DNA from 2 places in the Idiomarina sp. OXR-189 genome. Region 2 is predicted to be linked to the other one. Evidence: predicted binding sites of a transcription regulator. Region 2 holds the regulator's gene; the other holds the start of a gene.
What was found. The regulator sigma-54, encoded in region 2, starts transcription at its own class of promoters, with help from an activator protein. The targets are predictions, from matches to a motif close to GTTGGCACGNNNNTNGNNT.
Positions count from the first base shown of each region.

Region 1: the regulator sigma-54 is predicted to act here: its motif matches at 1,807-1,825, upstream of flgF (flagellar basal-body rod protein FlgF).

Region 1 covers NZ_CP139706.1:803,758-807,589, reverse strand. The annotation lists gene flgH (flagellar basal body L-ring protein FlgH) at 1-165, opposite strand, end outside; gene flgG (flagellar basal-body rod protein FlgG) at 188-976, opposite strand; gene flgF (flagellar basal-body rod protein FlgF) at 1,014-1,757, opposite strand; gene flgE (flagellar hook protein FlgE) at 1,881-3,341, opposite strand; gene flgD (flagellar hook assembly protein FlgD) at 3,357-3,832, opposite strand, start outside.
Region 2 covers NZ_CP139706.1:432,424-436,255, reverse strand. The annotation lists gene kdsC (3-deoxy-manno-octulosonate-8-phosphatase KdsC) at 1-59, shown strand, start outside; gene lptC (LPS export ABC transporter periplasmic protein LptC) at 56-619, shown strand; gene lptA (lipopolysaccharide transport periplasmic protein LptA) at 588-1,124, shown strand; gene lptB (LPS export ABC transporter ATP-binding protein) at 1,126-1,851, shown strand; gene UM402_RS02085 (RNA polymerase factor sigma-54) at 1,873-3,333, shown strand; gene hpf (ribosome hibernation promoting factor) at 3,360-3,647, shown strand; gene ptsN (PTS IIA-like nitrogen regulatory protein PtsN) at 3,651-3,832, shown strand, end outside.

The DNA of each region.
Region 1 (3,832 bases), 370 kb from region 2:
GTCTGCGTACGCATCCTGAAATAGAGACCCCGTTGGCACGACCGGCTGTGCACGCTCTTCCGGCAATACCGGTGCGTAGTAAGGGTCATCCGGCATTGGCTTATGCGGTGAGCTTGCACAGCCCGTCACCGCTAAAATTGCTAAAGTTGCTAATAAGTAACGCATCACAGCCACCTGTTATTGATTATTAAAGTTGCTGGGTGACGAAGCTCAGCATTTGGTCAACCGAGGAAATCACTTTTGAGTTCATCTCGTAACCACGCTGACTCTCAATCAGGTTGACCAGCTCTTCAGTCACGTTGACGTTAGAGGTTTCCAGAGCCCCCTGAATGGTGTTACCCATACCATCAACACCTGGCACAGCCTCAAGTGGTGCGCCGCTGACCGCTGTCTCGCGATACAGGTTTTGACCCATAGGCTCTAAACCCGCTGGGTTAATGAAGTTGACCAGGTTAATTTGGCCGACCACAACGTTGTCCGGGTTACCGGGCTGAGTTACCGTCACTTCACCTTCCTGAGAAATGCTGACTGACATAGCGTCTTCAGGAATTTGAATAGCCGGCTCTAACGTATAACCGTTACCCGAAGTCACCATCTCCCCCTCTTCGTTCAGTGAAAACTGACCGTTACGCGTGTAGGAGATAGTTCCGTCCGGCATCAAAATCTGGAAGAAACCTTTGCCGTCAATCATCACATCCAGCGAGTTGTCGGTCGTTTGCACATTACCTTGAGTGTGCGATTTTTGCGTCGCAACAACTTTGGTACCGGCGCCGACCATAAGGCCATTCGGTAACTCGGTGTCCTGAGCAGACTGGCCGCCCGGCTGGTTAATGTTTTGATACAGCAAGTCTTCAAACACCGCGCGACTTTTCTTGAAACCAACGGTGCTTGAGTTCGCCAGGTTATTTGAAATGACCGAGATATCGCGTTGCTGCGCATCCAGTCCGGTTTTACTGATCCATAATGCTGGGTTCATGTTATGTCTCCTCTATACGCCATTAATGAAAGTTCGACTAACTGATGCGCATCAGCGACTCTGAGCGCTGCGCATTTTCATCGGCGGTTTTCATTAATTTGACGTTCATTTCGTATTGGCGCTGCAGAGCAATCATGCTTGTCATTTCTTCGACGCTGTTGACGTTGCTGCTTTCCAGAGCACCAATTTGTAATTTAACGTTGGCATCGGCTAGCGCGACTTGGTCATCTTTCAGCTTGAATAAACCATCCGTGCCTTTCTCGATATTGCCATTTGGCGGGTTCACCAACTTGATACGGCCTATCACTTCCATAACATTTTCCGGTGCGCCCATAGGACGAATGGACACATTACCGTTAGAGCCTATTGTCAGCTTGTCGACAGGTTGCGGCACAAAAATAGGACCGTTGTCACCAATAATGGTGTTGCCTTTTGAGTTTTTAAGAAGGCCGTCGGTACCCACTTCCAGGCTGCCATTTCGGGTGTAGCGCTCATTGCCGTTTTGATCCTGAACGGCTATCCAGCCCTGGTCTTTTATGGCAACATCCATATTGCGGCCGGTGGTTTGCAGCGCACCTGCGGCAAAGTTCTGCCCAGGGCTTTCCGTCATGGCAAACACCCGGGTTGGCAAGCCTTCGCCAAACGCCTGCATAGATCGCGCTTGTTCCAAATCCGCCTTAAAACCGTCAGTGTTTGCGTTGGCAAGGTTATTTGCCCGCACCGACACCGCATTCATGTTTTCTTTGGCGCCGCTCATGGCTATCCAGAGCATTTTGTCCATAGCTGACCTCCAGCCAAAATTTTGTCGTTTTCGATCGTTATCTTAGATAATGCAGATTCCGTGCCAAGAACGAAAAAAGACGCCCGAAGGCGTCTTTTGTTTTACATTTCCCAGTTAACTCAATTATCGAATCTGTAGGATAGTCTGGTTAATCGTGTTATTCACTTCCAACGAACGCGAGTTTGCCTGGAAGTTACGTTGCGCGGTAATCAGATCCACCAGCTCTTTAGTGAGGTTTACGTTAGAGTTCTCCAGTGCTGACGATTCAATCGCACCAAAGGTTCCTGAATTCGCCTGGCCTGCTAATGCTTCACCTGATGCACTGCTTTCCTTCCATGACGTACCGCTAACCTGCGTTAGACCTTGCTCATTGGCAAAACGTACCAAGGCTACCTGGCCTAAATAGCGAGTTTCGCCGTTAGAGTAGGTCGCGGCAATACGGCCATCTTCTGCAGTATCTACTTGTGTCAGTCGACCAACAGTGCTGCCATCTTGCTCAAGAAAGTTCACTTCAAAGTCTGAGGCGTATTGAGTTGGAGTTAAGTCACCCTCCGGGCTATTAAAGTTAATGTCTACCGACTGGTTGGCACTAGCCCCATTCGTATAGGTACTGCCGACCTTAATTGTCGCATCCCCAAAAGTTCCCAACGTTGGATCAAAGGATGCAGATGCATTGCTTGGACTACCATCCGAACCAAAAGCAACACGAATTCCGTTATAAGGGCCACCACCTCCAAAAGCAGCTGTAGGCTCTGCTTGTGAGCCGGGAATAACAAATCCAGCATCATTTAACTGTTCAACATCAACTCCATTTCCGTCAACAGTCGCATAAATATCCCAGTAACTATTGCCGTCACTAGGCACTTGTGCTGCAGGAGGGTTCTGCCCGCCCTCACCTGCATTCCGTTTTACATAATAAGTCGTCATCACGTGAGATTCACCTAATGAATCATATATCGTTGTGGAGGTAGACGAAGTAAAACTGTTAGGGTCTTCTGGGTTAAATTCTCTTCCTTCTATGTAGCTTGGATCACCGACAAAATTCGTTTCAGCTGAAATACCCTCGCTTCTTGAATCTACATTAAATGAGACATTAACATTTTCTGTTAAATTTGGAGCTCCCGCAGTATCAGGAATGCGAATGGGCTTTGCGGTAGCCAAGCTGGTTGACTGGTTGGAGCCAGTAGTTTCGTTTACTGGAAATCCCATTAAATAATTTCCATTATTATCAACCATATAACTATCATTATTTAATTTAAAAGCACCAGAGCGAGTAAAGTTAAAGTCTTGGTCTCCAACTTGTGATGCAGTAGCAAAAAATCCGTTTCCGCTAATAGCTAAATCGAGCGCATTTTCTGTAAATTCCAATGTCCCCTGACTGAACTGCTGTGCAACGGATGCGGTTAGGACACCATCGCCCACCTTGGCTTTACCTGAGTTAAAGATGCTTGTCGCATAAACGTCAGCGAATTCAGCTCTAGATTGTTTAAAACCCGACGTCTTGACGTTTGAAATATTATTAGCAGTTACATCTAAATCTTTTTGAGATGCATTGATACCGCTGAGTGCAATACTAAATGACATAAGTCACCTCACTTGTTAACTAATTTCAGAGACATCGGAAAGCTTGATGCCACCTAATCCTTTAAGGTTCAGAACAACGCCTCGCTCACCGCCCGTACTGACGCTCTGGACACGCGCATGCATTTGTAATGGAAGCTCTTCGGTTTGTCCGCCAACGGTCGCGTTCACCGAAAATGAGTAATTACCGGCCGGCGCTTGTTCGCCGGTTGTCGTGGTTCCGTCCCACTCAAACTCTTTGGTGCCTTCCGGCATATCGCCCAGGTTAAGGGTTTTCACCACCGCACCGGTCGAGTCCTTAATGTTAATTTTCACATTCTGAGCGGTTTGCGGCGTGGCTATCATCCCCGACACACCTGCACCTTCTTCCAGGTTTGCCTGATCAGTCGGAACCAATACTTTGCGCCCAACCATAGTCGAAGCCTGCAATGCCTGGTTTGATGTCATGTCTTCCGCAAACTGGTCAAAACGCTCAGACATTCCGGTAATACCTT
Region 2 (3,832 bases):
GCGATTTAATTATGTTGAGCCAGGGGCTTTTGCATGACGCCAAAGGAGCCAGTGTGTGAATTGGCGTATCGTCGGTATTATTGTCCTTTTGTTTGGCTTAGGACTCTTACTTGTGCTGCGTCCTTTTAGTGATGACGGCGAAGAAGGCGCTGCTACTGCGACAAAGTTGATGCAGCCGGACTTTACGGCCTACGGCCTTGAGACCAAGATATTTGAGAGTGATGGTGCTTTGGCGCACCAAATTCGCTCTGAAGAAATGGCACACTACAACCAAATTGGTTTGACCGAACTGAAACAGCCAAAGTATTCCGTTTTTTCACAAGACGGTACTGAAACCTGGCAAGTCAGTGCGGAGCAAGGTACCTTTTACGATGACAAAACGCTGATTCTGGAGCGCAGTGTCGAGATACAGGCTTTGCAGGAAAGTTCACCAATACAACGCATCATGACAGAATACCTGGTTATAGACTTAGCCAATGAGTCCATGAGTACTGAATACCCAGTAATAATGCGAGGGCCACAAGTGGTCGTTCGTGGTGATGGTTTAAGCGCCGACATGAGCGCAGAAATAATGGAGTTAAAACGACATGTTAAAACGGTTTTCCAGCCAAAGTCTTAGCTTCCTGGCGCTATTAGTGCTTCCTTTGGCTGTTATGGCACAAGGAAAAGCTGATTTTAAAAAGCCAATGGAAGTCGAGTCGAGCCACGAGCAGTTCGACATCAAGAATAATAAGCTAGTACTGACTGACAACGTTATCATTCGGCAAGGTACCTTGCTTATTAAAGCTGACCGACTTGAAGCCTCCGCCAGTGAAAGCGGTGAACAAGCAGACACCTTTATTGCAGAAGGCTCTCCGGCAACCTATACACAAACGCTGGAAAACGGAAATGAAATTAGTGCTCAAGCCAATAAGATAACCTACTTCCAGACTGAGCAGCGGCTTGAACTCAGTGGCGATGCAAAAATTTCGCAAGGTACCAGTAGTTCAAGTGGCGATACTATTGTTTATGACTTGGCTGAGCAAACCATCTCGGCAAGCAGTTCTGATACCGATAACGGACGCGTGATTACGATATTTACGCCGAAAACAAAAGACGACAAAAACGATAACGAGAACCCTTAATATGGCAACCTTACGAGTTAAACATCTCGCCAAAAGCTTTAAGCGTCGTCAGGTTGTAAAAGACGTTAGTCTGGAAGTCAGTCAGGGCCAAATTATTGGGCTGTTAGGCCCAAATGGCGCAGGGAAGACAACAACCTTCTATATGATTGTCGGCTTGATCAACAGCGACAAAGGCCAGATTTTACTGGATAAAGACGACTTAACCGCTCTACCTATGCACGAGCGCGCTCGGCGCGGAATTGGCTACTTACCGCAAGAGGCGTCTATTTTCAGAAAATTGACCGTGCGTGATAACTTGATGGCTATTTTAGAAACTCGCAAAGAGCTCTCTGCAAACGAGCGCGAAGAGCAGCTCGACTCGCTGCTGGAGGAGTTTAATATTGGGCATATCGCTAATAGCCTGGGCATGAGTTTATCCGGCGGCGAAAGGCGCCGCGTTGAAATCGCACGCGCACTGGCTGCTGAACCCACGTTCATTCTGTTAGATGAACCTTTCGCAGGCGTTGACCCTATTTCGGTTATCGATATTAAGAAAATTGTTGAACATTTGAAGCAGCGTGGTATTGGTGTACTTATTACCGATCATAATGTCAGAGAAACGCTGTCCGTTTGTGAACACGCGTATATTGTTAGCCACGGAGAACTTATTGCCAGCGGAGATGCAGAAAGTATATTATCGAATCAACAGGTTAAAGACGTTTACCTCGGTGAGCAGTTCACCCTTTAATGTGATACCGGGACGATAACCATGAGACAAAGTCTGCAGCTAAAAATTGGTCAGCAACTGACCATGACGCCTCAGTTACAACAAGCTATACGCTTGCTGCAGCTCTCTTCGCTCGACTTACAGGCAGAGATTCAAGACGCTCTGGACAATAACCCATTGTTAGAAGTCGAGAGTGAGCAGTCCCAGGACAGCGACAGCGCGGATCATGTAAACTCCTTACATAAAGACGACAGCCAACGAGAAACATCCGACGTTATTAAAACTCAGGAAATGCCGGAAGATCTGCCTGTCGACAGTACCTGGGACGATACTTATTCGTCATCTACGCCAGTCAATGGCGCAGCATCGAGCAGTAAGTCGTACGACGGCGACTACGAGGTTTACCAAGGCTCAACCAGCGAATCTCTGCAGGATCATCTCATTTGGCAAATGCAGCTCTCACACTTTTCTGAGGAAGACACCGCCATTGGCGAAGCCATTATTGAGGCTATTGACGACAACGGTTATTTAACCGCAGATATCGACGACATTATAGAGTCTGTGCGCCTACCCGAGGTTGGCGAGGAAGAAGTTTGCATGGTACTCAAGCGCATTCAACATTTCGACCCTGTCGGAGTTGGTGCGCGCACAGTCAGTGAGTGTCTCGCCATTCAGTTAAGACAACTGGATGACCGCACGCCCTTCAAATATGACGCCCTAACCCTTGTTTGCGATCATATGGACTTGTTAGGCAACCGCGACTTTCGCAATATTCAGCGCAAACTAAAGCTAACAGAAGGCGACTTGCGGGAAGTGATGCGCCTGATTCAGCAAATGCACCCGCATCCGGGCGAGCAAATTGCTCAGCAAGAAGTCGAGTACGTTATTCCTGACGTTGCAGTCATGAAAAAGAATGGCCGCTGGGTGGTCGAATTAAACCCCGATAGCGTACCTAAATTAAAGGTCAATGAAGAATACGCGGCACTGAGTAAAGCGGCGAAGTCCTCGGCAGACAGTCAGTATATTAAAAACCATACGCAAGAAGCTCGTTGGTTTATTAAAAGCCTCGAAAGCCGTAATGAAACACTGCTGAAAGTTGCCAACTGCATTGTCCAGCGCCAGCAAGGCTTTTTTGAGTACGGCGAAGAGGCAATGAAGCCTATGGTACTCAACGATGTCGCCGAAGCGGTAGAAATGCATGAAAGTACTATTTCACGGGTAACGACGCAGAAGTTTCTGCACTGCCCAAGAGGTATATTTGAGCTGAAATACTTTTTCTCAAGCCATGTCAGTACAGAAGGTGGAGGTGAGTGTTCAAGTACCGCAATACGTGCTTTAATTAAGAAGTTAGTCGCTGCAGAAAATCGTAGCAAACCATTAAGCGACAGCAAAATCGCTGAACTGATAGCCGAGCAAGGCATCAAAGTAGCGAGGAGGACAATTGCGAAGTACCGGGAATCATTGAATATTCCCTCATCGAGTCAACGCAAGAGTCTTTTATAACTTGTAAACTGCAGAAGGAAGACGTTATGCAAATTAATCTTACTGGTCATCATATCGATATCACTGAGTCTCTGCGTGAGTATGTGGATACAAAATTTGCTAAGTTAGAGCGCCATTTTGACCATATAACCAACGTTCACGTCATCCTTAATGTTGAAAAAACGAATCAAAAAGCAGAAGCTACCGTGCATTTGAACGGCGGTGAAATTTTTGCTGACTCTGTTCACGATGATATGTACGCAGCCATTGATGGTTTAATCGATAAGCTTGACCGTCAGGTTATTAAACACAAAGAAAAAATGAAAAAGCATTAGTCCATGCAAATAAGTGAGTTGTTAAGCCCCGACTGCACCAAGTGTGCAGTCGAGGGTGCAAGTAAAAAGCGGGTATTAGAAACCATTAGCCAAATTGTCGCGCCGAAACTGTCAGGCATTACCCGTCATGACATTTTTGAAAGCCTTATAAATCGCGAGCGCTTGGGAAGTACCGGCATTGGTTT